DNA from 3 places in the Pseudoalteromonas sp. Scap06 genome. Region 1 is predicted to be linked to each of the others. Evidence: predicted binding sites of a transcription regulator. Region 1 holds the regulator's gene; each other region holds the start of a gene.
The links. The regulator sigma-54, encoded in region 1, starts transcription at its own class of promoters, with help from an activator protein. The targets are predictions, from matches to a motif close to GTTGGCACGNNNNTNGNNT.

Region 1 (8,140 bases):
TATTTTAGAGCAACGTATTGATATACACAGCACAGAAATTAATGTTGTGATGACAAAGTCATGTACAACAGCCACACAAGACATACTCGCGGCTGAAGCACTGAACATTATGGAACAAAAACGTATTAATGGTTTAATTGTGATTAATGAGCATAATCAGCCCATTGGCGCACTAAATATGCAAGACTTACTAAAAGCGGGGGTGCTATAAATGCAGTTTGAAGATCTTTATCAGCCGTTAAGTGATGATGCAAAAGCGCGCGCAAAAAAAATAAAATTATTAATTTGCGATATTGATGGTGTATTTTCTGATGGACGTATTTATCTTGGCAACCAAGGTGAAGAGCTCAAAGCATTTAATACTAAAGACGGGTTTGGCATTAAAGCCCTTATTAATAGTGGTTTTGAAGTTGCCGTGATCACAGGTCGTCACTCAAAAATAGTTCAACAACGTATGAGCAATTTAACCGTACAACATATATACCAAGGCCAAGAAGACAAACTCATTGCCTATCAAGAATTAAAACAAAAATTAGCGCTCAGCGATGAGCAAATAGCTTACATTGGTGACGATGGCCCTGACATGCCAGTGATGGAAAAAGTCGGGTTTGCAGTAGCCGTAAACGACGCCCACCCACTGATTAAACGTTTATCGCATTATGTCACTCAGTTGCCAGGCGGCTTTGGCGCAGTAAGAGAGTTAACAGATTTACTGATGCTTGAAAACAATAAGCCACTTACTAGCCAAGGAACCAGTTCATGAATGTAGCTCGCATAATACTGAGCATCTTATTCATAAGCTGTATGGTTTGGCTTTGGTATCCTTATTTTTCTCAGGTAGATATTATTGCGGATGAACAAACTCAAACTATTGCTAAGCCTGATTACACTGCGATTGAGCTAAAACAAACCGCTTATAATGAGCAAGGTAAAATAAGCCACAAAGTAACTGCGGTAAAAATGGAGTTATACCAACAACTTGGTTTTACCTTTTTTGAAAAACCTATATTTACGTTATACAACGAGCAGCAAACATGGCGTATTAACGCTGATGAGGCCACCCTCTACGACGATCGTCAACTCGTATTAGAGGGCAATGTAAAAGCGCTAAATTTAGCCGATAACGCCATGATCGATACGATCACAGCCGATAGCATCAATGTAGATATAAAACTACTCACTATGCAGTCAGAGCAGCCTGTCGTTATTACAGGACCTAATTTAAAAATCACAGGTAAAGGCCTTGAGGCCGATTTAAAAACCGAAGTGATTAAACTTATTAACCATACGCGAACCCTATATTATGACCAATAACCTATTTAAAATTCTAATTGTTCCTTCATTACTGATTGCATTTCATAGCCATGCAGAGGAAACCGTTGAAGCTCCTGCTGCTAATCAAATTTCAATTAGTGCTGACAGACAAGAAGGTCAATTAAAAGAAAACGTGGGCATTTTTGAGAAAAATGTTGAAATTATTCATGGTAATCGCCGCATTAACGCTGACCGTTTAGAAGTACATAAACGTGATGACTTAGGTGAGAATAAGCAACTTTTAATTGCCACAGGCAGCCCTGCTTATTTTGAAGAAACACAAGCTGATGGCACCATTATGAGCGCCAGTGCGAATGAAGTGCGTTACGATGTTTCGCAGCGTTTTTTAACCTTAATCGGCGAAGCCAGTATTGCTCAAGCAGGTCAAAAAATAACTGCTAAAAGTATCACCTACGATATAGAGCAGCAGTTAATTAGCGCAGAAAAAGACGAAAACTCAACAGACCGTGTACACACTATTTTAGTCCCTGTTGAAAACAAAAAAGAAGACGATAAAGGCCAACCATGAGCACATTAAAAGCAGAGCTATTAGCGAAAAGCTATAAAGGCCGTGAAGTGGTGAAAAACGTTGGCCTAGAGGTTGAAGCTGGCAGCATTGTCGGCTTACTTGGCCCCAATGGCGCAGGTAAAACCACGACTTTTTACATGATTGTAGGCCTTGTACCGAGCGATAAAGGCAAAATATCAATCGATGATCAAGATATCACTTTATTACCAATGCACAGCCGAGCTCGCCTAGGGATAGGATATTTACCACAAGAATCATCGATTTTTAGAAAGCTGACGGTCTACCAAAACTTAATGGCTATTTTAGAAACACGCAAAGAGCTTAATAAGCAGCAACGTGAAGATACCTTAAATAATTTACTTGATGAATTTAGTATTCAACATATTCGTGACAGCCAAGGTATGGCCCTATCAGGTGGTGAGCGCCGCCGTGTTGAAATTGCGCGAGCATTAGCAGCAAATCCTAAATTTATACTATTAGACGAACCCTTTGCAGGGGTTGATCCTATCTCTGTATTAGATATTAAAAAAATTATAGAACACCTTAAAAATCGAGGAATTGGCGTATTGATCACAGATCACAACGTACGCGAAACTCTTGATGTTTGTGAAAAAGCCTACATAGTTTCTCATGGAGAGTTAATTGCATCAGGCACTCCAGAATATGTATTAAACGATAAAACGGTACGCGATGTTTATTTAGGCGAGCAGTTCAAGCTCTAATATGTGTGTTATTACACTAAGCATCTGCTAATATTAATTATACTAATTTAAAAGGATTGTTAGAGATAAATGAGGCAATCATTACAGCTGCGCATGGGCCAGCAACTTACAATGACTCCACAGTTGCAACAAGCAATTCGCTTATTGCAACTCAGTACATTGGATCTCCAGCAAGAAATTCAAGAAGCGCTCGATAGCAATCCCTTGCTTGAAGTTGAAGAACAAGATTACAGTGAAGATGCTGCGGGTAAAAACGAACAAAAAGCCGATATCGAAGAATCAACGCTAAGTGCTTCAGCTGATGAAAAACCTAGCGAATATGAGCAAGATAGCGGCGAAGCCATGACCAAAGACACCATTAGCGATGATATGGCAATGGATGTTACATGGGATGAATACATGAGCGCAGCACCTGCCTCTTCATCAGGACCAATGCCTGAAGATGAATCAATTTATCAAGGCTCTTCAACTGAAACGCTACATGAATATTTAATGTGGCAATTGCAACTGACACCGTTTAGCCCTACTGATGAAGCCATCGCGATTGCTATCGTAGAAGCCGTGGACGATTCGGGCATTTTAACTCTTAGCTGTGAAGAAATATTAGAGAGCTTTAATCAAGAGAACGACATAGAAGATGAAGTTGAACTTGATGAAATAGAAGCGGTATTAAAGCGTATTCAGCTATTTGATCCGGTAGGAATAGCCGCGCGTAGTTTACAAGAGTGTTTGTGTATTCAATTGAATCAGTTTGATCAAGACACGCCTTTTTTAAACGAAACAAAAATGATCTTAACTGATCACATTGATTTATTGGCTGCGCGTGATTATCGCACGTTAATGAAGAAAACTAAGCTCAAAGAAGATGAGCTTAAAGAGGTCATGACGTTAATTCACACCCTTAGCCCAAAACCGGCAGACACTATCGTTAGAGAAGAGTCAGAGTACGTTATTCCTGATGTGTCGGTTAAAAAAGTGAAAGGCCGTTGGGTGGTTGAACTAAACCCAGATAGCATGCCTAAAATTAGGGTAAACAGCCAATATGCAGCTATGTCTCGTACGGTCAAATCAAGTGGCGATAGCCAGTTCATTCGCTCACACTTACAAGAAGCTAAATGGTTTATAAAAAGCTTAGAGAGTAGAAACGACACGCTGCTTAAAGTAACCAACTGTATTGTGCAGCAACAACAGGCCTTTTTTGAACATGGTCCTGAGGCGATGAAGCCTATGGTACTTAATGACGTAGCCGAAATGGTAGAAATGCACGAGTCGACTATTTCACGTGTTACTACGCAAAAATACATGCATACACCACGCGGTATTTTTGAGCTTAAATATTTCTTTTCCAGCCATGTAAGCACTGAAAATGGTGGTGAATGTTCTTCAACAGCAATACGCGCATTAATTAAAAAATTAATCGCTGCAGAAAACTCAGCTAAACCATTGAGTGATAGCAAAATTGCAGATATATTGGCTGAGCAAGGAATTAAAGTAGCAAGGAGAACTATTGCAAAGTATCGCGAATCTCTAGCTATTCCCCCGTCAAATCAACGTAAAAGTTTGATTTAAGGCGTACAACAAAGAGGAAAATGTTTATGCAACTGAATTTAACTGGTCGCCATGTAGATATTACCGACTCGCTTAGAGACTACGTAAATAGTAAATTTTCGAAGTTACAGAGGCACACTGATCACATAACGAATGTGCACGTTATTCTCGATGTAGAAAAACTAAACCAAAAAGCCGAAGCAACCGTTCATGTTAGTGGCGCTGAGATTTTTGCTTCTACTGAACACCAAGATATGTATGCCGCTATAGACTCGCTGATTGACAAGCTAGATCGTCAAGTAATTAAACACAAAGAGAAACTTGCTCGACACTAACACTATGAAACTAAGCTCACTTATCTGTCAGGACTGCAGTAAAGCTGCGGTCCTTTTTAATAGTAAAAAAAGAATTTTAGAATTTATCAGTGAATTGGCTCACAATAAACTGCCCTATTTAGCTCAACAAGATATTCTTAATGCATTAACAGCAAGAGAAAAACTAGGGAGCACAGGTATAGGCCGAGGAATTGCAATTCCTCATGGTCGTATGAGTGGTGTACAAGAGCCTCTTGCACTTATATTAGTGAGCGAAGCGGCTATTAATTTTGATGCAATAGATAATCGACCGGTCGACATTTTTGTTGCCTTAATTGTACCCGACGGTGACAATAAGCAGCATTTAAAAACCTTAGCCACTATAGCTGAAAAGCTCAACGATAAAGAATTTTGTAAGCAATTACGGGCGGCAAAATCCGACAATGAGCTGTACCAGATCATTGTAAGTCAACCGTAGCAATAATAAAGGGTGATAAATGGAATTAATAATTATAAGTGGTCGCTCAGGTTCTGGTAAATCTGTTGCGTTACGCGTTGTTGAGGATTTAGGTTATTATTGTGTAGATAATATACCTTTAAATTTATTACCTTCTCTTGTTCGTAGTGTTTCCGACAGCTACAATAAAATAGCTGTAAGTGTTGATGTGCGTAACTTACCTAAAGAACAACAACAGTTTAATGAAATCATTGAATATTTGCCTGGTTTTACTAAGCCAACGGTGTTTTATTTAGACAGTGACGATCAAACCTTAATCAAACGCTTTTCAGAAACACGCCGTCTTCATCCTCTTTCTATTGATTCTCTGCCACTTGATTTAGCAATAAAAAAAGAAAAACAACTCCTTGATGTACTCATTAATCGTGCCGATTATATGATTGATACCACAGGCTTAAGTGTGCATCAGCTTGCTGAGTCTATCCGTGAAAAAATACTCGGTAAAAAAGACAAACAACTGATCATTACCTTTGAGTCATTTGGCTTTAAACACGGTATACCTAAAGAAGCCGATTATGTATTTGACGCTCGCTTTTTACCAAACCCACATTGGGAGCCTGAACTTAAGCCGCTTACAGGGCTAGATCAACCAGTAAAAGACTACTTAGCCAGTCACAGCATAGTACAAAAGTTTACATGGCAAATTCAAACATTCGTGCAAACATGGCTGCCTCATTTAGAAAGAAATAACCGTAGCTATTTAACCATTGCCATTGGCTGTACCGGTGGTCAGCATCGCTCGGTTTACTTAGCGCAAACTATAGGTGAAAGTTTTGCAATGAGTCATCCTAATGTGAAAATTCGCCACCGAGAACAAGAATAAAGCTTGAGAGAATATTAATGCGGTTAGAAAGTACATTTTTAATAAAAAACAAATTAGGCCTGCATGCCAGAGCGGCTACTGTGCTGGCACAGCTTTCTGTGCAATTTGATGCCTCAATCACGTTATTTCAAGACGATAAACAAGCCGCTGGCGACAGTGTACTAGCTCTTATGCTACTCGAAAGCAGTCAAGGCAAAGAAGTTAGGGTAGTATGTGAAGGCCCTGACGCAGAACCTGCACTTAATGCAATTGGTGAGCTCATTGATCAACGATTTAATGAGCAAGAGTAATCCTGCTCATAAGCTAAGGTTAATAGTGGTTGAGGTAGTTTACTGATATAAAGTAAGATAAAGCGATACCCCATCATCGTGTAATAAAATTTAATTAAGGACGCCAATGCCTGAAGCTTTAGAACAAGATATTCCACTACAACAACTAAAACAGGTGACTAAGTCACTAAATAGTGGTCAATTTGTTCAAGTTAGGCGCATGCTAGCAAAAACGGCACCTTGTGATACCGCACTTCTTTTAGAATCATCTCCCCATAAAATTCGTCGTATGCTCTGGCAACTGGTTGATCCCGATGTGCAGGGTGATGTACTTGAAGAGCTCTCTGAAGACGTACGTTTGGGCATTATTGCGCAAATGGCACCTGAGCACATTGCTGCTGCAACAGAAGACATGGGCCATGATGATTTAGGGGAAGTACTACGTAGCCTACCAGACACCGTATATAAAGACGTTGTTAGCGCCATGGATATTCAAGATAGAGAGCGCGCAACACAAGCACTATCTTACCAAGAGCGCTCTGCTGGCGCCTTGATGAATATCGATACGGTAACTATTCGCCCTGATGTGACTCTAGATGTTGTACTGCGCTATATACGCTTACGTGGTGAACTACCTGAGGGCACTGATGACTTATACGTTGTAGATAAACATAACTGTTTTTTAGGCGCCTTATCGCTGAGCACTTTATTAACTAATCCCCCTGAAAAAATTGTTCAGGACTTGATGGATGAAGAGTGTGAATCTATTCCTATTTCAATGGATGAAAGCGAAGTAGCGCAACTATTTGAACGGCATAACTGGATATCGGCACCAGTTGTCGATGACAACGCGCATTTGCTTGGTCGTATTACTATTGATGATATCGTTGATGTTATCCGTGAAGATGCAGAGCATAGCTTATTAAGCTTAGCGGGTCTTGATGATGAAGAAGATACCTTTGCGCCGGTCTTAAAAAGCTCTAAAAAGCGCTCAATTTGGCTAGGTGTAAACTTACTAACTGCATTGCTGGCTGCAATTGTGGCGAGCTTTTTTGAAAACACCTTAGCTATATTACCAATTCTTGCTGTGCTCAATGGCATTGTCCCGTCAATGGGTGGGGTTGCAGGCAGCCAAACCTTAACTTTGGTTATTCGCGGTATCGCGGTGGGCCATATCAACCAAACTAACCAACGTTTTTTATTATTAAAAGAACTCGCTATCGGCGCGATTAACGGTATGGTTTGGTCTATCCTAATTGCCGGTGTCGTTGCGCTTTGGCAATGGGATTTCAAACTCGGTGGTGTTTTAGCGTTTGCTATGTTTATGAATTTAGTTGCAGCAGGTATTGCGGGTGCTAGTATCCCACTATTGCTTAAAAAAATGAAAATAGATCCAGCCCTTGCAGGCAGTGTGGTACTAACCACGGTAACTGATATTGTTGGTATATTTGCCTTTTTAGGCACTGCAACTTGGTTATTGATTTAATTTTTTTATAAACGTTTATAAACAAAAACACCGCATCAATACGCGGTGTTTTTGTTTAAGCCGATAGTTACTTTACCTTGCGCGCTGGCGATTACCGCCCACCTTAGGTTTAGTGTTGGCTTTTTTAAACTGACTAAAGCCAGTATGACGAGTAAGCGCTGGACGACCGCCTTTACTGCCTTTACTGCCTTTGGCTTGCCTTTCATCTCTGCCTTCTTCTGGCACTAAACAATTTGGACCTTTACCAATGAGTTTAGCTTTGCCCATGTTACGAAGAGCTTCGCGGATCATCGGCCAACCGGCAGGATCATGGTAACGTAAAATTGCTTTATGCAAACGACGCTGGCGCGCCCCTTTTGGTACCGCAACTTGCTCTGTGTTATTTTTAATATTACGTAACGAGTTCATTTCAGTATGATAAATGGTGGTCGCATTAGCCATCGGTGATGGGTAAAAGTTTTGCACCTGATCAAGCTTAAAGTCATTCGATTTCAGCCACAAAGCCATATTAACCATGTCTTCGTCTTTAGTCCCTGGGTGAGCAGAAATAAAGTATGGAATTAAATACTGCTTTTTACCCGCTTCTTTAGAGTACTTATCAAATAGCGCTTTAAATTC
Region 2 (8,140 bases), on a different replicon from region 1:
TACGCAACTTATCTGTATTTGGTTTAGGGCTTGGCGTAGGGTTACTTGCTAATAGCTTTATTTAGACAACAAACACATTAAGCAGGATAAAACAGTTGGCTTTTGTTCCTGCGTCGCTAATTTTGCCAATTATTTTATTGCCTCTAATGGGGTGTTAAATACCTAAATGGAGTTTAGATGAATATTCAAGTTTTTAGACCAAAACAATTTGTAGATATGGCAAGAGACTATAAGTTGTTTGCGGATGACGTAGAAGTTGCCACTATAAAAAGAGGAGTTACGCAAACAGTAAACATCCCTGATTCAACTAAAACTATTCAAGCGAAAATAGATTGGTGTTCAAGCCAAACTTTTCCTGTAGCCTCAATTACTGACAAAGGAATTATTATTAAAAATTCTTTTGGTAGTAATATATTCAAATTGCTTTTTTTAACTATTTATTATGTCAGTTTCGGTAAAAGCAAATACTTATCGGTAACAAACGGTATTTAGCATGATCATTAAACGGACAATGCTCTTCCCCCGTTCTAGTGAACACATCCTCATCAATTTAATTAACAATTTTAAGTCTGTTGTTTGGCGAAATGATTAGAGGTTCATATGGTGTTTGAAAAACTGGCTAAACATCATGCTAGTCAACTGTTAGATTTTGAATTAGAAAATAAGCAATGGTTTGAAACGCTAATTGAGCCTAGAGCTAAGTCGTTTTATTCAATAAAAGGTGTTACCGAGCACATTGATTTATTAATTAATCAAATGAATGAAGGCACTGGTTATAGTGGGGTATTACTTCAAAATAACATTATAGTTGCACGAGCAAATATTAAGGACGTCTCAAATAATGAAGCGTTTGTTGGCTATCGTGTGGCTGAAGCTTTTACTTCTAAGGGGGCTGCTAGTTTTTGTTTGTCACAGCTTATAAATATTGCTCAAAGTAAATTTAATATTACTCAGCTGAAAGCGTTGGTCTTGGAAAATAATCCCGCATCAATGCGTGTACTAAAAAAATTTGGTTTTCAAGCCATAAATACAAATGTAAACGCTATAACTATAAATGGTAGGCGACTAAGTTGTATAGAGTTCTGTGCAAAATACGCATGACAAGCTGCTTTTTGTGGTATGACTAATTTGGCCATCCATTCAAAAACTAGCATTCGTTTTTTATATACTGGTTTGTGTAAAACCATATGAACTTATTTATTAAGAGCTTTGTTTTAAGACCTTTTATTTAAAACACCGTCTAATGTTAAACTAACTAAAATTTAGCAACCTAATATGGCTATGTCTTTTTATCTTCCATTACTTACCCCGTATTTTGAGCGTGTAGCCATTGGCAAAACCCTAACCTCGCTTTGGAGTGGCTGTGGCCAAATTGTGAAGTGCCAACTTGATGAGCAAGCCTGTGTGATTAAAGCGATTAAAGTACCCGATCACATTAATCACCCTAAAATTAAACAAAGCAACTTTGCACTGACTAGGAAGCGTGACTCTTATCACGTTGAATATACGTTTTATCAGCAATTTAGCCATAAGCTGCCCAAGCAAGCTGCAGCTATTGAATGCATTAAAGCAATCAACATGGGCGATGAGTTTGCCTTGGTGTTTAAAGATTTTTCAAAGCAGGGGTACAGCCAAGCAACCACCGAGAATATAAAAGCCATATTAAAGTGGTTGGCACATTTTCATGCCTTTCATTTAAATACAAAGTTTGATGGTTTATGGGCGCAAGGAAGCTATTGGCATTTGGGTACACGCCCTGATGAATTTAATAACTTACCTGAAAAGTCCGATATTAAACAGGCTGCATCACTGTTAAGCGGCGCATTAAAGCAGTGTGATTATAAAACGTTAATTCATGGTGATGCCAAGCTTGCTAACTTTGCCGCTAATAGCCAAGGGCATATTCTCGGTTACGATTTTCAATATGTGGGTGCGGGTGTTGGGGTGATTGATGTAATGTATTTTATGACCAGCTGTATGGATGATTCTGAGCTTCATAAACACGCACAGAGCTACCTTGATTATTATTTTAGCCAATTGAAGCAAGCTCTGAGTGACTATCAACCACACATTAATGCTGATGATGTTGTTACACAATGGGCTCATTTATGGCCAGTGGCATGGGCAGACTTTTATCGGTTTTTACTTGGGTGGAGTCCAGAACACAAAAAGATTAACAGCTACATGCATGATCAGGTAAATAATTGGTTAGCGAGTAACAACTCATAAACACAAAAAATCTTTATAGTTGTGGCTAAATTAAATATTTTGGCACGAACTATGAAATCAAGGCTAAAATTAACAGTCAAACGGCCTGTTTTAATATAAAATACGTCAAATTTTTTATCACTAGGTTTATTACTATGGCTATTCACGTTATTTCTCATCCCCTTGTTCAACATAAGTTAGGTTTAATGCGCGCGCATGGAATTAGCACGAAAAGTTTTCGCGAGTTGTGTTCAGAAGTGGGCACATTATTAACTTACGAAGCCACTAAAAACCTAGAATTAGAAGATAACGAAATTACAGGCTGGGACGGTAATAAACTTAAAGTTGAGCACATTAAGGGTAAAAAAATTACCGTGGTGCCAATTTTACGTGCGGGCCTTGGTATGATGGACGGCGTAATGTCGTTACTCCCAGCGGCTAAAGTGAGTGTAGTGGGTTTAGAGCGTAACGAAGAAACTCTTGAGCCAGTACCCTACTTTGAAAAACTAGTGGGTAATATTGATGAGCGTTTAAGCTTAGTGATTGACCCAATGCTGGCTACTGGTGGCTCTATGATCGCCACCATTGATATGCTTAAAAAAGCGGGCTGTAAAGAAATTAAAGTAATCGTACTGGTTGCTGCACCTGAGGGCGTTGAAAAAACATTAGCCGCTCACCCTGATATTGAGATTTTTACTGCCTCAGTTGATAGCCATTTAAATGAAAAGGGTTACATTATCCCAGGGCTTGGCGATGCAGGTGACAAAATTTTCGGTACGGTTTACTAAGGTTTAGCAGTGCAAAATAATTCTACATTTTCTATAAAAACTATTCTAACCGGTGCCCAAATGCTGTTTGTTGCATTTGGTGCGTTGGTACTAGTGCCAATATTAACTGGCCTAGATCCTAGCGTAGCCTTGTTTACCGCTGGTTTAGGTACTTTGTTGTTTCAATTTGTGACTAAAGGCCAAGTGCCTATTTTTTTAGCTTCGTCATTTGCGTTTATTGCGCCCATTATTGCCTCAGTACAAATGTGGGGTATACCCGCCACTATGGGGGGGTTAATGGCGGCGGGCTTTACTTATATGCTATTAAGTTTATTAGTGAAGTTTAAAGGCACAAAAACCTTGCATAAAATTTTGCCGCCAATTGTGGTAGGCCCAGTCATTATGGTGATTGGTCTAGCGCTTGCGCCTGCGGCGGTTAATATGGCGATGGGTAAAAGTGGCGATGGTGGCACACAAATTATTGCCTACGACAGCGCTATTATTATCTCTATGTTCTCATTGCTCGTTACTTTAGTGTTTGCCGTGTGGGGTAAAGGGGTATTTAAATTAATACCTATTTTAGCCGGTGTTGTTGCCGGTTACACGCTATCGTTATTTATGGGTATAGTGCAATTTGAAGCCGTAAGTAATGCACAGTGGTTAGCTGTGCCAAACTTTGTGTTACCAGAGTTTAAATGGCAAGCCATATTATTTATGGTGCCGGTGGCAATTGCGCCTGCTATTGAACACATTGGCGACATGATGGCAATTAGCCAAGTTACAAAAAAAGACTATTTGAAAAAACCAGGACTACATCGCACCTTATTTGGTGATGGTTTAGCTACTTCTGCCGCATCCTTATTTGGCGGCCCACCGAACACCACTTACTCAGAGGTAACTGGTGCGGTAATGCTTACTAAAAACTTTAACCCTAAAGTAATGATGTGGACTGCCATTATCGCAATTTGCTTAGCATTTGTTGCTAAAATGGGCGCTAGTTTGCAAACCATTCCGGTGCCAGTAATGGGCGGAATAATGATTTTATTATTTGGCTCTATTGCGGTTATTGGTTTAAACACCTTAGTTAAATCGGGCGATGACTTAAGTGAACCGCGTAATTTAAGTATTGTGGCACTTATTTTAATTTGTGGTATTGGTGGTATGTACATAGGTAGTAGTGAGTTCAGCCTAGAAGGTGTGAGCTTATGTGCTATTTTAGGCATAGTATTAAACTTAGTATTACCCAAAGCACAGAGCAACCAGAGTTAAGTTTGCACTGTGGTTAAAAATATTGCACCAAAAAAGCGCATTTTAAATGCGCTTTTTTTTTAACCTACTAAAAAGTAACAATAAATAATATTGGTCTAGTAACTGCATTTCCTTAGTCATACCCTATAGTTGACTCAGGGATTGTTATATGGAGACCAAGAGTGTGGATATAAATGCTTTTTTAGTAAAACACCAACTGCCGTTGAAATATCAGTATATTAGCGAGCAGTATTTTTCTGCTATTGCGCAGGACATTCTAACCAGTAAAAAAACAGCCCCTATATTTGTCGCAATTAATGGCTGCCAAGGCTCAGGAAAAACCACACTTGGTGATTATTTAGTAACTTGGTTTAGCCAAAATACCCACCTAAACTGTGTTGCGCTTTCTATTGATGACTTTTATTTATCAACTCAAAAACGCCAACAGTTAGCGCAAGATGTGCATTGTTTATTCGCCACTAGAGGCGTTCCGGGTACACATGATGTTGCGCTGATGGATAAAACCATTAGCCGTTTATTAAATACTGAAGTAAATGTACCGCTGCCGCGTTTTGATAAGCAACAAGATGAACCCGTAGCAAAAAATAAATGGTTAACTAATAGTCAGCCGATCGATGTTGTTATTTTAGAAGGGTGGTGTGTAGCCAGTGAACCACAGCAGCCTTTTACTTTAGTTGAGCCTATTAACGAGCTAGAAAAATCATACGATCAACAAGGGTTATGGCGTCGCTGTATTAACAGCTGTTTAGCCAATGAATATAAAACCGTTTTTGATAAAATCGATTACACAATTATGCTCAAAGCCCCGAGTTTTGATGATGTGTTTGCGTGGCGCCAAGAGCAAGAACACAAGTTAATTGCCAAACAAGGGCAGGGCGCAGGCACTATGACTGATGAGCAGTTATTGTGGTTTATTTCTCATTTTGAACGCATCACGCGTGAAAACCTCAACACCCTTAGTGCTAAAGCAAATGCACTTATAGAGCTCGATAGTAATCGAGATGTAACTGCGATGGTGCTTACAAGCGATAGTATTATACAACCTATCATTTTTACCGATTTAGATGGCACATTACTCAATCACAGAGATTACAACACCGATGCGGTAGATACCTTATTACAAGAGCTGCAATACAGCGGTGTACCTGTGGTATTTAATACCAGCAAAACATTTAGTGAAGTAGTGGCACTGCAACAAGCGCTTAATATTACACAGCCTTTCATTGTTGAAAATGGCTCGGCTGTTTATATTCCTAAAAATTACTTTAATCTCAGGCCAATTGGCTGCAGCGAATACCAAGGCTACTGGTGTTACTCGTTTGCTGCACCCATTAGCAATTTATGGACTGATTTAAAACGCTTAAAAAAAGACTACGGCGACCAATATAGTTTGTTTAGTGAGCTGACCAGTGAGCAGGTAATGAAAATGACAGGATTAAACCAGCTACAAGCAACGCAAGCACAAACCCGTCAATACTCAGATCCGCTCTACTGGCATGGCGATGAGCAGCAACTAAATGAATTTATCAATGCGATATCAGTATATGGCTACGAGGTTAAAGTAGGCGGGCGCTTTGTTCACATTGGAAAAAATACCGATAAAAGCATGGCTCAGCAGTGGTTAGTGCAGCAGTTTAACGCGCAGTTTACTAAAGCGCTGAGCATTATTGCGCTAGGGGATAGTGAAAACGATAAGCAAATGCTAGAAGAGGCTGATATCGCCATTATCATTACCAATCCAGAGAGTAAAAAGCCAGTTAAATTAACTTATAACAAAGCGCGCTATTCTCAATTGCCGGCACCACTAGGGTGGGTTGAAGAAATTACAGCACTACCTTGTATTAACAGTATTTTACCCAGTTCTGAGGAGTATAGTTTACATGGCTGATTTTTATCAAAATGGCATTATTACAACACTACATAACATTGCTAATAGACCCGTAGACGATTTAGAAAAAGAGTTGCTTGGCTTTAGTAAACAGCGACCAATGGGGCTTATATTGCCTTCATTATTTAGTGAGTTAGAAGGCCCTGCTTTACAAAACATTGTCAAAGAGCTGCAACAAGTACCGTATTTATCGCAAATAACTATAGGCTTAGACAGAGCCGACGAAAGCCAGTATCGCTATGCATTGAACTTTTTTAAATCGCTCGATCAAAACCATAAAGTGTTGTGGAACGATGGCCCACGTTTGCAGGCGCTCGATAAAGAGCTTCAAGCTTTAGGTGTGGCGCCACGTGAGCTCGGTAAAGGCCGTAATGTGTGGTATTGCATGGGCTATAAACTCGCTACCGCGGAGGTTGAGTCAATAGCACTACATGATTGCGATATTTTAACTTATGACCGAGGCTTATTAGCGCGATTAATTTATCCCGTTGCGCATCCTCGATTTAACTATGAATTTTGTAAAGGCTTTTACCCGCGTACTGCCAATGGAAAAATAAATGGTCGAGTATCGCGTTTACTGGTTACTCCGTTATTACGCTCGTTTAAAACCATATTAGGCAGCAGAGACTACCTTGAGTATATGGACTCGTTTCGTTACCCATTAGCCGGTGAATTTTCGTTTAGACGCGATGTATTAAACGATATTCGTATTCCTAGTGACTGGGGATTAGAAATTGGCGTATTAAGCGAGATGTACCGTAATTACTCCCATAACCGCCTATGCCAAGTTGATATTGCCGATAACTACGATCATAAACACCAAGAATTATCGCTGGACGACCAAACCGCTGGCCTTTCTAAAATGTCTATTGATATAACCAAAGCGTTATTTAGAAAGCTAGCGACCCAGGGGGTTACCTTTACCAGCGAAACCATTCGCTCATTAAAAGCGACTTATTACCGCATTGGTTTAGACTTTATTGAAACCTATCATAATGATGCGTTAATGAACGGCTTAACACTTGATATTCACCAAGAAGAAAAAGCGGTAGAAATGTTTGCACAAAATATTATGAATGCTGGCCAACACTTTTTAGAAAACCCAATGGAAGCGCCATTTGTGCCGAGTTGGAACCGTGTAGCTTCGGCGATGCCCGATGTACTAGATCGATTAAAAGAAGCCGTTGAGCTTGATAACGAACAATACAGTTAAATTGGTATACTTAAACGAGGCGCCTGTGAACATAGTTAGGGAACAGTTATTTCAACGAGTCGAACAACATTTACATACTATTTATCAAGGGGTTGAGTTACCTATGCCGGTAGCTGAGTTGGCTGAAGAATTAATCACCTTGATATTGAGTAATAACCCACTTCGAGATCCTACGCCGCACACTAATCGCTGGGATGAACAAGATATTATTTTAATTGCCTATGGCGATTCTATTATAAATCATGAAGACAGTGAGTTAGCAGTTGGAACTCCCCTAGAGGCGCCGTTAAAAACCTTGCATCGCTTTATAAAAGAGCAGTGCGATCACCAGCTTAATGCACTGCATATTTTACCTTTTTATCCGTACAGCTCAGATGAAGGGTTTGCGGTAATGAACTATGCGCAAGTTAATGAAGCGCTGGGCGATTGGCAAGATATTAACGCGATTGCAAAAGATGTAAAGTTAATGGCGGATTTAGTGATTAATCATTGTTCTAGCCGAAGTCTTTGGTTTGAAAACTTTTTAACCGATACACACCCAGGGAAAGACTATTTTAAAACAGCCAGTTTAACTGACGATTTAAGCCAAGTCGTGCGCCCACGAACTTCGCCATTATTACATACGGTCGCCACAGCAAGCGGTGATAAGCATGTGTGGTGTACATTTAGTCATGATCAAGTGGATTTTAATTTTGAAAACCCTGAGGTTTTAAAAGAGTTTGTTAGCATTATTCGCCACTATTTAGATAACGGTATTCGCTTATTTCGTCTGGATGCTGTGGCCTTTTTATGGAA
Region 3 (8,140 bases), 480 kb from region 1:
TAACTTGAAATTGGTCATAGAATTCAAACGGGACTTCGCCACACCCTAAGCCTTGGCGAGTATTAGTAACTTCTAACCCGTTAATATAACATGCATTTTCAGCAACAGAAGAACCACCAAATGACGCTGTATTTCCAAATGCGCTATCACCTTTTACAGCCCCAGGTGCTAATAATGCAACTGATGTTAAATCACGATTAATTGGCATTCTGTCAATTTCAGCATCTGTAATAACTAGGCCCGAATCAGCTGTTGAAAGATCTATTGATGAAATACGAGCACCAACAACTTGAATTACCTCTGGGCCAGAAGAATCGAAACTGTTTAGGTCAAAGTTAGCTTTTGAATTGGCACCTAAAGAGACTCTAACGCGGTCTTCAGCAACTACAGCATCGCCTTTTAATATTTGTATCTCGTAACTACCTGTAGGCAGAGAGGCAAAGCGAAAGGTACCTTCACTAGAAATACTTAGAGTTCGCTCTAAACCAGTTGCAGGGTTTTTAACTTTTACAGTGTAAGAACTATTATCATTAATATTATTTACAGTTCCTATTACATCAGATGCCACAGCAGGTAATGCTAGGCCTAAGGATGCTGATACGGCAATTGCCGTTATACTTTTCCTAAATATTGATTTCATTATTTATCCCTGTTTGAAATTATAATTATATGCCTTAAAGGCATATTTATAATATGCTTATGAAACAAAAATGCAAACAAAAAAACAACAAAGTTAACAAAAAACAAACAAATACCCATTCCTTTAAACTAACAACAGGTGAACAATATTTATACTATAAAAATAAATAAAAACATTTCACTAGTCCTTTATTAAAGAAATCCATAAAAAAAAGCCCTTTCGGGCTTTTTTATTTTTATTACCTAGCGAATACACTGGGGTCTTGGTTTAAACTCACTGGCCCTAAGTGGTAATTGAATCACTTTGCCACACCCTGGTGGTGCTTGCTTCCCCGTTTGCTCGTTTACAAATGCCCACCGAATTGAAGGTGGACGAGTATCGGCAATGGCTTGGGGGTTTAGCGGTTTTAAATAACGAATATAGGTTTCAAGCGCGCCGACACTACCAGTCAAACCAGTGCTTTTATTATCGTCACGACCTAGCCAAGCAACAGTCACTGTATTTTGATCAAACCCGGCAAACCAGCTATCGCGTAATTCGTTACTGGTACCTGTTTTACCTGCTAACTGAATCGACGGAAAATGTAAATTTAAGCGCTTAGCGGTGCCATCTTTAGTTACTCGCTTCATAGCGTATTTGGTCATGTACATGGCATCTTTATCAAAGCGTTGTTCGTTACTCACTTTATGCTTATAAAGTACTTTACCAACAGAGTCAGTTAATGCCGAGATAGACGTCAGCTCTCTGTATTCGCCATCAGCAGCAATAGTGGTATAAAGCTGGGCCACTTCAAAACTCGACATTTCAATAGCCCCTAATAGCAGCGACGGGTATTCATTAATATGGCCTTTAGCACCTAGTCCTCTGAGTGTATTAGCAACTTTATCAACCCCAACATCAAGCCCTAAGTTAACTGCCGGAATATTAATGCTGTGGCTGAATGCTTTATAAAGAGGCACGGCGCCTCGGTATTGATGATCAAAGTTTTCTGGCTGCCATACTTTTCCCTCTTCGTTGGTGACTTGCACGGGTGAATCATCAAGCAATGTCGCTAAATTATAATGAGGAAGCTGCAGTGCACTTAAATACACTGCCGGTTTAACTAATGAGCCAATATTGCGCTTGGTATCAAGCACCCGGTTAAACCCTGAATAGCGCACATCACGTCCAGACACTAACGCTGATACACCAGCTTTTTCAACATTAACGGAGATCATTGCCGCTTCTAATTCTTTGGTATTTGGACGCCTTTCCAAATAAGGTAAACTGGCCTTAATCGATTCTTCCATTGCGGTTTGTTTTTGCAAGTCAAAGTAGGTAAATACGCGCACTCCTGCATCTAATACTTCTTGATCAGGTAGCAGCTGTTTCAACTCGCGATTAACCAACTCTAAGTAACCTGGGTAAGACTTTTGTAAGCTGGCTTTTATTGGCGCAATATCAATTGCGCGCTTTAATGAGGCTCGATACTCTTTAGTGGAAATAAGTTTGTTATCGACCATTAAACGCAGCACTAAGTCACGACGCTCCATAGCACGTTCTTTATAACGTCTAGGGTTATAATAAGAAGGGCCTTTAACCATGGCCACCAGCAGAGCAATTTGGTCGTACTCAAGTTCATCAACGGGTTTTGCAAAGTAAAACTCAGCAGCCAGCCCCATCCCATGTACTCCTTGGTTATAAGACTGACCTAGGTAGACTTCGTTTAAATAGGCTTCAAGAATCTGATCTTTTGAATAACGATAATCAAGAATAAGCGCAATAAAAGCTTCATTGATTTTACGTACTAATGAACGTTCACGGGTAAGATAAATATTTTTAGCTAGCTGTTGCGTCAGTGTGCTGCCCCCTTGCACGGTTCTTCCTGCGCGAATATTGGTATATAAAGCCCGTAAAATAGAAAATACCGATACCCCATGGTGATCATAAAAATCGCGGTCTTCGACCACTAACAAAGCATTTTTAAGCATGTCAGGAAATTTATCTAATGGCACAAATTCGCGGTCTTGTTTTGAGTCATTACCTATACGGGCTATTTGTACAGGCTCTAATCTGGCAGTGTTTAAGCGACGACCGAATTTATCTTTAATACTGGCAACCTTTTCTCCAGAGAAACGTAGTTCAATTACGTGAGCATTTTCTAAACCATCATAAAATTCAAAATCACGACGAAAAATCTTAATACTATTAGCTGTTTTAATATATTGCCCTGTGCGGCTTAAGCGATTAACTGCCGTGTAATTTAAACGTTTAAGCTCCCATAAAACTTCTTGCTCAGATAAAAACTGCCCAGGAAAAAACGTCATTGAACGCGCATACACTTGGGCTGGAAGTTGCCATTTATTGCCTTCAAATTGGCGGGTGATTTTTGCATCAAGATAAATAAAGTAAAGTGCTACAGCGATGAAAGTCGCCAGACTCAGTTTCCAAAAAATAGAAAACAACGTTTTTAAAAATGGCCGTTTAGCCGAGCTTGCGGTTTTTTTTGCAGCACTTTTTCGCGCTGATGTTTTAGATGACTTAGTAGCGCGCTTAGTCGAGGGTTTACTGGTCGGTGTTTTCTTTTTTTCAGCCATTTAAGTGTAATACATTCCAAAGGTTGATTTAACGCGAGGAGCTTATCACATTACTCTAACACCTGAAAAATTAACCCTTCCTGAAATCAAAAAAGCCCTAACTGAGTAGGGCTTTGATTGAACACACAATACTTTTACTTTTAATTACTTCTTACTGAAACAAATTCTGGGTAAGCATCAATACCACAATCATGTTGATCCATACCGTTTAGCTCTTCCTCTTCGGTAACACGAATACCCATAGTTTGTTTTAAGACTGCCCAAACAATGAATGATGCGATAAACACAAAGCCAATGATACATAGTAAACCAATTAACTGTGCCACAAGGTTAGCCTCGGCATTAGTAACCGGCACTAATACCACACCTAATATGCCACATACACCATGCACAGAGATGGCACCTACAGGGTCGTCAATTTTCACTTTATCAAGTGCCACAATGCTTAGTACAACCAAAGACCCACCTAGTAGGCCATATAAACACGCCATTAATGGTGATGGTGATAATGGATCTGCAGTAATAACCACTAAGCCTGCAAGTGCGCCATTAAGTACCATGGTTAAATCTGCCTTACCCCATAATAATTTACATAAGAACAAGGCTGAAATTGCACCCATAGCTGCAGCAGCATTGGTGTTAAGTAGTATTTGACCTACTGCAGTTGCATTTTCTTTATCTGAAATTAATAACTGTGATCCACCGTTAAAGCCAAACCAACCCATCCATAAAATAAATGTACCCAATGTAGCAAGTGGCAAGTTTGAACCTGGAATTGGGTAAATTTCACCATTTTTACCATATTTACCTTTACGTGCACCCAGTAGAATTACACCCGCAAGCGCTGCAGCTGCACCGGTTGCATGGACAATGGCAGAACCTGCAAAATCAACAAAGCCTAATTCAGATAGGAAGCCGCCACCCCATGTCCAGTAACCTTCAATTGGGTAAATTAATCCTGTAAGTACTACTGTAAACACTAAGAAAGCCCATAACTTCATACGCTCCGCTACGGCGCCAGATACAATAGACATAGCCGTTGCAACAAATACTACTTGGAAGAAAAAATCAGACTCTAGTGAATGATCGGCGTCTGCCGCCTGACTACCTATTAGGCCACCAAATGAAGGAATTATTCCGCCTTCAACGTTGTCTACATACATAATGTTGTAACCGACCAACAAAAACATAGTACAAGCGATAGAATAAAGTGCGATATTTTTAGTTAGGATTTCTGTAGTATTTTTTGAGCGCACTAAACCAGCTTCTAACATTGCAAAACCAGCTGCCATCCACATAACTAAGATGCCAGAAATTAAAAAGTAAAACGTATCGAGCGAAAACTTCAGCTCTATAATTGTATTTTCCATGTTGCCCCCTTAAATTGCGTCATCATCAAGTTCGCCTGTACGAATACGGACGATTTGATCTAGGTCGTAAACAAAAATTTTGCCGTCACCAATTTTGCCCGTTCCAGCAACTTTGGTAATGGTTTCTACAACGCGTTGGCAATTTTCACTTCGAGTGGCAATTTCAAGTTTAATTTTAGGTATAAAGTCAACTTGGTACTCTGCACCACGGTATAACTCTGTATGACCTCTTTGACGTCCAAACCCCTTAACGTCAACCACGGTCATTCCTTCGATGCCTAAATCAGCGAGTGCTTCACGCACATCATCTAGTTTGAATGGCTTTATTATTGCACTGATCATTTTCACAAAGGCCCCCTTAGGACACTAGCTTGTTATTGTATTTGCTCTATACAATCCAACCTTTGTGCCACCTTTAAATTACAAATAAAAACAGAGGGTTATTAAATTAAATAATATAAAAAACAAAAAAGCGCACCATTTAGGTGCGCTTTTTTTAAGCAAAATACAGAATTGGTGCGAGTCGATAAATACGCAAATAATCGTCTTTAACTAACCGTTACACTCCCAAATACACATTGATAATGTATTTAAGATTAAAGTTACTCTGTCGCATCGAAAGACAAAGCCGTTTTTTGAGCATCACTTAGCCATATTGACTCCATAGTTTGCACCACTCGAAAGTGAAACTCTTCATGGGTGAAGGGTTTAGTTAAAAAGTCATTCGCACCTGATTTAATAAATCGTGCAGCAACGCCATAACTATATACATCAGCTAAACCAATAATGGCCAATTGCTCACGGCTTTTAATATTTCGAATTGCTCTAATTAATTCAAAACCATTCATACCTGATAAGTTATGGTCAGTGATCACTAAGTTGATTGCCTGATCATGCTCAAGTATATGAAGAGCTTGCGCACTATTATCAACAGTAATGACGTCAAACAATTGTTTTTCGAGCATTTGCTTAACCAAGCTACTGCTCAATAAGGAATTATCTACAACCAGCGCTTTGCGCCCCTGGTTACGCAATAACTGTGCTACAAATTTTATGGCGTAAAGATAAGAGTCGCGATTATCTTTAATGACGTAATCGATAATACCTAATTCCAGCATTTTTAAACGTGTATGTTCATCTGTTTGCGTTGTCATCACCAACGTAGGGATACCTTGCGACAGTGTAAAGCGAGTTATATCAGTATCGATTTGACCACCAACAGATAAATCAACTAACGCGAGCGAATAACTAGTTTGATTTAGTAACTTTTTACATTGAGTAAGTGACTGAGCGAAATCAACCCGCACATCAAGGTAATGAGCAGCAATATGTTTGAGTACCTGTTTTACCCTTATATTATCTTCAACAATTAAAACCCGTTGCATAAACTCCCTTTCATTTACGTTCACCCTTTATGGTAATAAACCTAAAAATAAATCACTCTCAAGCATCCATTTAAAAACAATTAAAGCGACCAATAACTTAAAAAACTTAATTAATAATTAAATTTTTTAATCGCCTTAAACTTACAGTATGGCATACACATCAAGTATATTTCGCCTGTTTGCTATGTTGAGATTAATCTTAATTACATAAACTCAACGATTATTATCGGCAGCTAGTCTCAATACTTTTGTTTTTTACTCAAATATCGCTATAACTGCAGTACATAAAATAAAAAGGGTTAGTTATGAAATTTAGTCGAAGTCTATTTTTACCCATTGCCGCAATTGCACTTACATTTACAAGTGCAACGTTTGCCGATAATCAACGCCGTATTGATATCGACAGTAAAGTAGTTACTCAGCACAAAGCAAAAATAAATAACGAACGATTTTCTTATACGGTAGCAACAGGCACACAACCGGTATGGGATAACAAGGGAGATGCCATAGCAACCCTTCAATACACTTACTACACCCGCGATAAAGTAGATGACAGAACAAAGCGTCCATTACTTATTTCATTTAATGGTGGCCCAGGCTCAGCATCGGTTTGGATGCATTTAGCTTACACCGGCCCTCGTGTTTTAAAAATTGACGACGAAGGCTACCCAATTCAACCTTATGGTGTAAAAGATAACCCTTATTCGGTTTTAGATGTAGCGGATATCGTTTATGTAAATCCTGTAAATACAGGTTATTCACGTGTTGTAGAAGATAAAGACGGTAACCTTTTACCCAAAGATAAACAAAAAGAGCTATTTTTTGGCGTTAATGCCGATATAAAGTACCTCGCAGAATGGCTTAATACTTTTGTATCTCGAAATGAACGTTGGCGCTCTCCAAAGTTTTTAATTGGTGAAAGCTATGGTACTACTCGTGTATCGGGTTTAGCACATGAGCTGCAAAATAGTCAGTGGATGTACATTAACGGTGTTGTACTCGTTTCTCCTACCGATATCGGTATTAAACGCGACGGACCAGTAAAATCAGCTAACCGCCTACCTTACTTTGCAGCTACTGCATGGTACCACAAAGCATTAAACGCCGATTTACAAGCAAAAGATTTAGACGAGCTATTACCAGAAGTTGAACAGTTTACTGTTAATGAGCTCATCCCTGCGCTTGCAAAAGGCGGCTTTATTGCGCCTGACGAAAAACGTCGTATTATTAAAAAAATGGCTGAATATGCGGGTTTATCTGAAACATTTGTTAGTCAAAACAATTTAGATATTCCAACACAGTTTTTTTGGAAAGAGTTGTTGCGTGAACGCGGACAAATGGTTGGTCGACTGGATTCGCGCTATTTAGGCATAGATAAACGCGATGCCGGTGAGTCTCCAGATTACTGGGCAGAGCTTACATCATGGCTGCACTCTTTTACCCCTGCAATTAACTACTATCTTCGTGAAGAGCTTAATTACAAAACCGATATCAAATATAACTTATTTGGTAACGTTCACCCATGGGACAGAAGCGGAAATAATACCGGTGAAAATTTACGCTTAGCCATGGCTCAAAACCCTTATTTAAGTGTAATGGTTCAGGCGGGCTATTTTGACGGTGCAACCAATTACTTTGATGCCAAGTACACCATGTGGCAATTAGATCCAAGTGGTAAAATGCAAGATAGATTAAGCTTTAAAGGCTACCGCAGTGGCCACATGATGTATCTACGTCATGCAGATTTAGAAAGTTCTAATAACGATTTACGCGAGTTTATAATGCAGTCTTTACCCAAAGACGGTGAATCCGCTAAATACTGATTAGCTTATATCCACTTAAAAAAGTGATCACTTAGGTCACTTTTTTACTTATAACTGCGGCGGTTCGGTATGTGTGCAATTACCGGTGCGAATAACGGTTGGCTTTGCTATGTACTGCTTAGTAGTGAGTATTTCAGCAAGATTTATTAGCGTCTTAAGGGTACTTTTTAGGGCGATCCGATTATTTAACCACGTGGGTATCTTACCGCCTGGTAACGCATATACCTGATAACTAATGTGCAAATTTTTCGCCTGCTGAGTTAACAGCCACATTGCATCTAAGGTGCTTATTCTTATTACCCCTTTAGTTTTAGGTAAAAAATCTGGGCGCGCGTGAATACTAAGC

Region 2: FLM47_RS18050 (HAD-IIB family hydrolase) is a predicted target of sigma-54. The motif match lies at 4,373-4,391, and genes of this name have one in related genera.
Region 3: FLM47_RS04110 (P-II family nitrogen regulator) is a predicted target of sigma-54. The motif match lies at 4,982-5,000, and genes of this name have one in related genera.

The regions. Positions count from the first base shown of each region.
Region 1 covers NZ_CP041330.1:420,520-428,659, reverse strand. The annotation lists gene FLM47_RS02005 (KpsF/GutQ family sugar-phosphate isomerase) at 1-211, shown strand, start outside; gene kdsC (3-deoxy-manno-octulosonate-8-phosphatase KdsC) at 212-763, shown strand; gene lptC (LPS export ABC transporter periplasmic protein LptC) at 760-1,314, shown strand; gene lptA (lipopolysaccharide transport periplasmic protein LptA) at 1,304-1,843, shown strand; gene lptB (LPS export ABC transporter ATP-binding protein) at 1,840-2,565, shown strand; gene FLM47_RS01980 (RNA polymerase factor sigma-54) at 2,635-4,134, shown strand; gene hpf (ribosome hibernation promoting factor) at 4,161-4,448, shown strand; gene ptsN (PTS IIA-like nitrogen regulatory protein PtsN) at 4,453-4,905, shown strand; gene rapZ (RNase adapter RapZ) at 4,925-5,767, shown strand; gene FLM47_RS01960 (HPr family phosphocarrier protein) at 5,785-6,057, shown strand; gene mgtE (magnesium transporter) at 6,164-7,522, shown strand; gene FLM47_RS01950 (YgiQ family radical SAM protein) at 7,595-8,140, opposite strand, start outside.
Region 2 covers NZ_CP041331.1:575,900-584,039, reverse strand. The annotation lists gene FLM47_RS18080 (hypothetical protein) at 1-65, shown strand, start outside; gene FLM47_RS18075 (hypothetical protein) at 178-492, shown strand; gene FLM47_RS18070 (GNAT family N-acetyltransferase) at 601-1,101, shown strand; gene FLM47_RS18065 (DUF1679 domain-containing protein) at 1,282-2,229, shown strand; gene upp (uracil phosphoribosyltransferase) at 2,364-2,996, shown strand; gene FLM47_RS18055 (uracil-xanthine permease family protein) at 3,006-4,244, shown strand; gene FLM47_RS18050 (HAD-IIB family hydrolase) at 4,393-6,132, shown strand; gene FLM47_RS18045 (hypothetical protein) at 6,125-7,345, shown strand; gene FLM47_RS18040 (alpha-amylase family glycosyl hydrolase) at 7,371-8,140, shown strand, end outside.
Region 3 covers NZ_CP041330.1:897,934-906,073, reverse strand. The annotation lists gene FLM47_RS04125 (TonB-dependent receptor) at 1-640, opposite strand, end outside; gene mrcB (penicillin-binding protein 1B) at 883-3,216, opposite strand; gene FLM47_RS04115 (ammonium transporter) at 3,357-4,586, opposite strand; gene FLM47_RS04110 (P-II family nitrogen regulator) at 4,596-4,934, opposite strand; gene FLM47_RS04105 (response regulator) at 5,189-5,971, opposite strand; gene FLM47_RS04100 (S10 family peptidase) at 6,277-7,794, shown strand; gene FLM47_RS04095 (START domain-containing protein) at 7,843-8,140, opposite strand, start outside.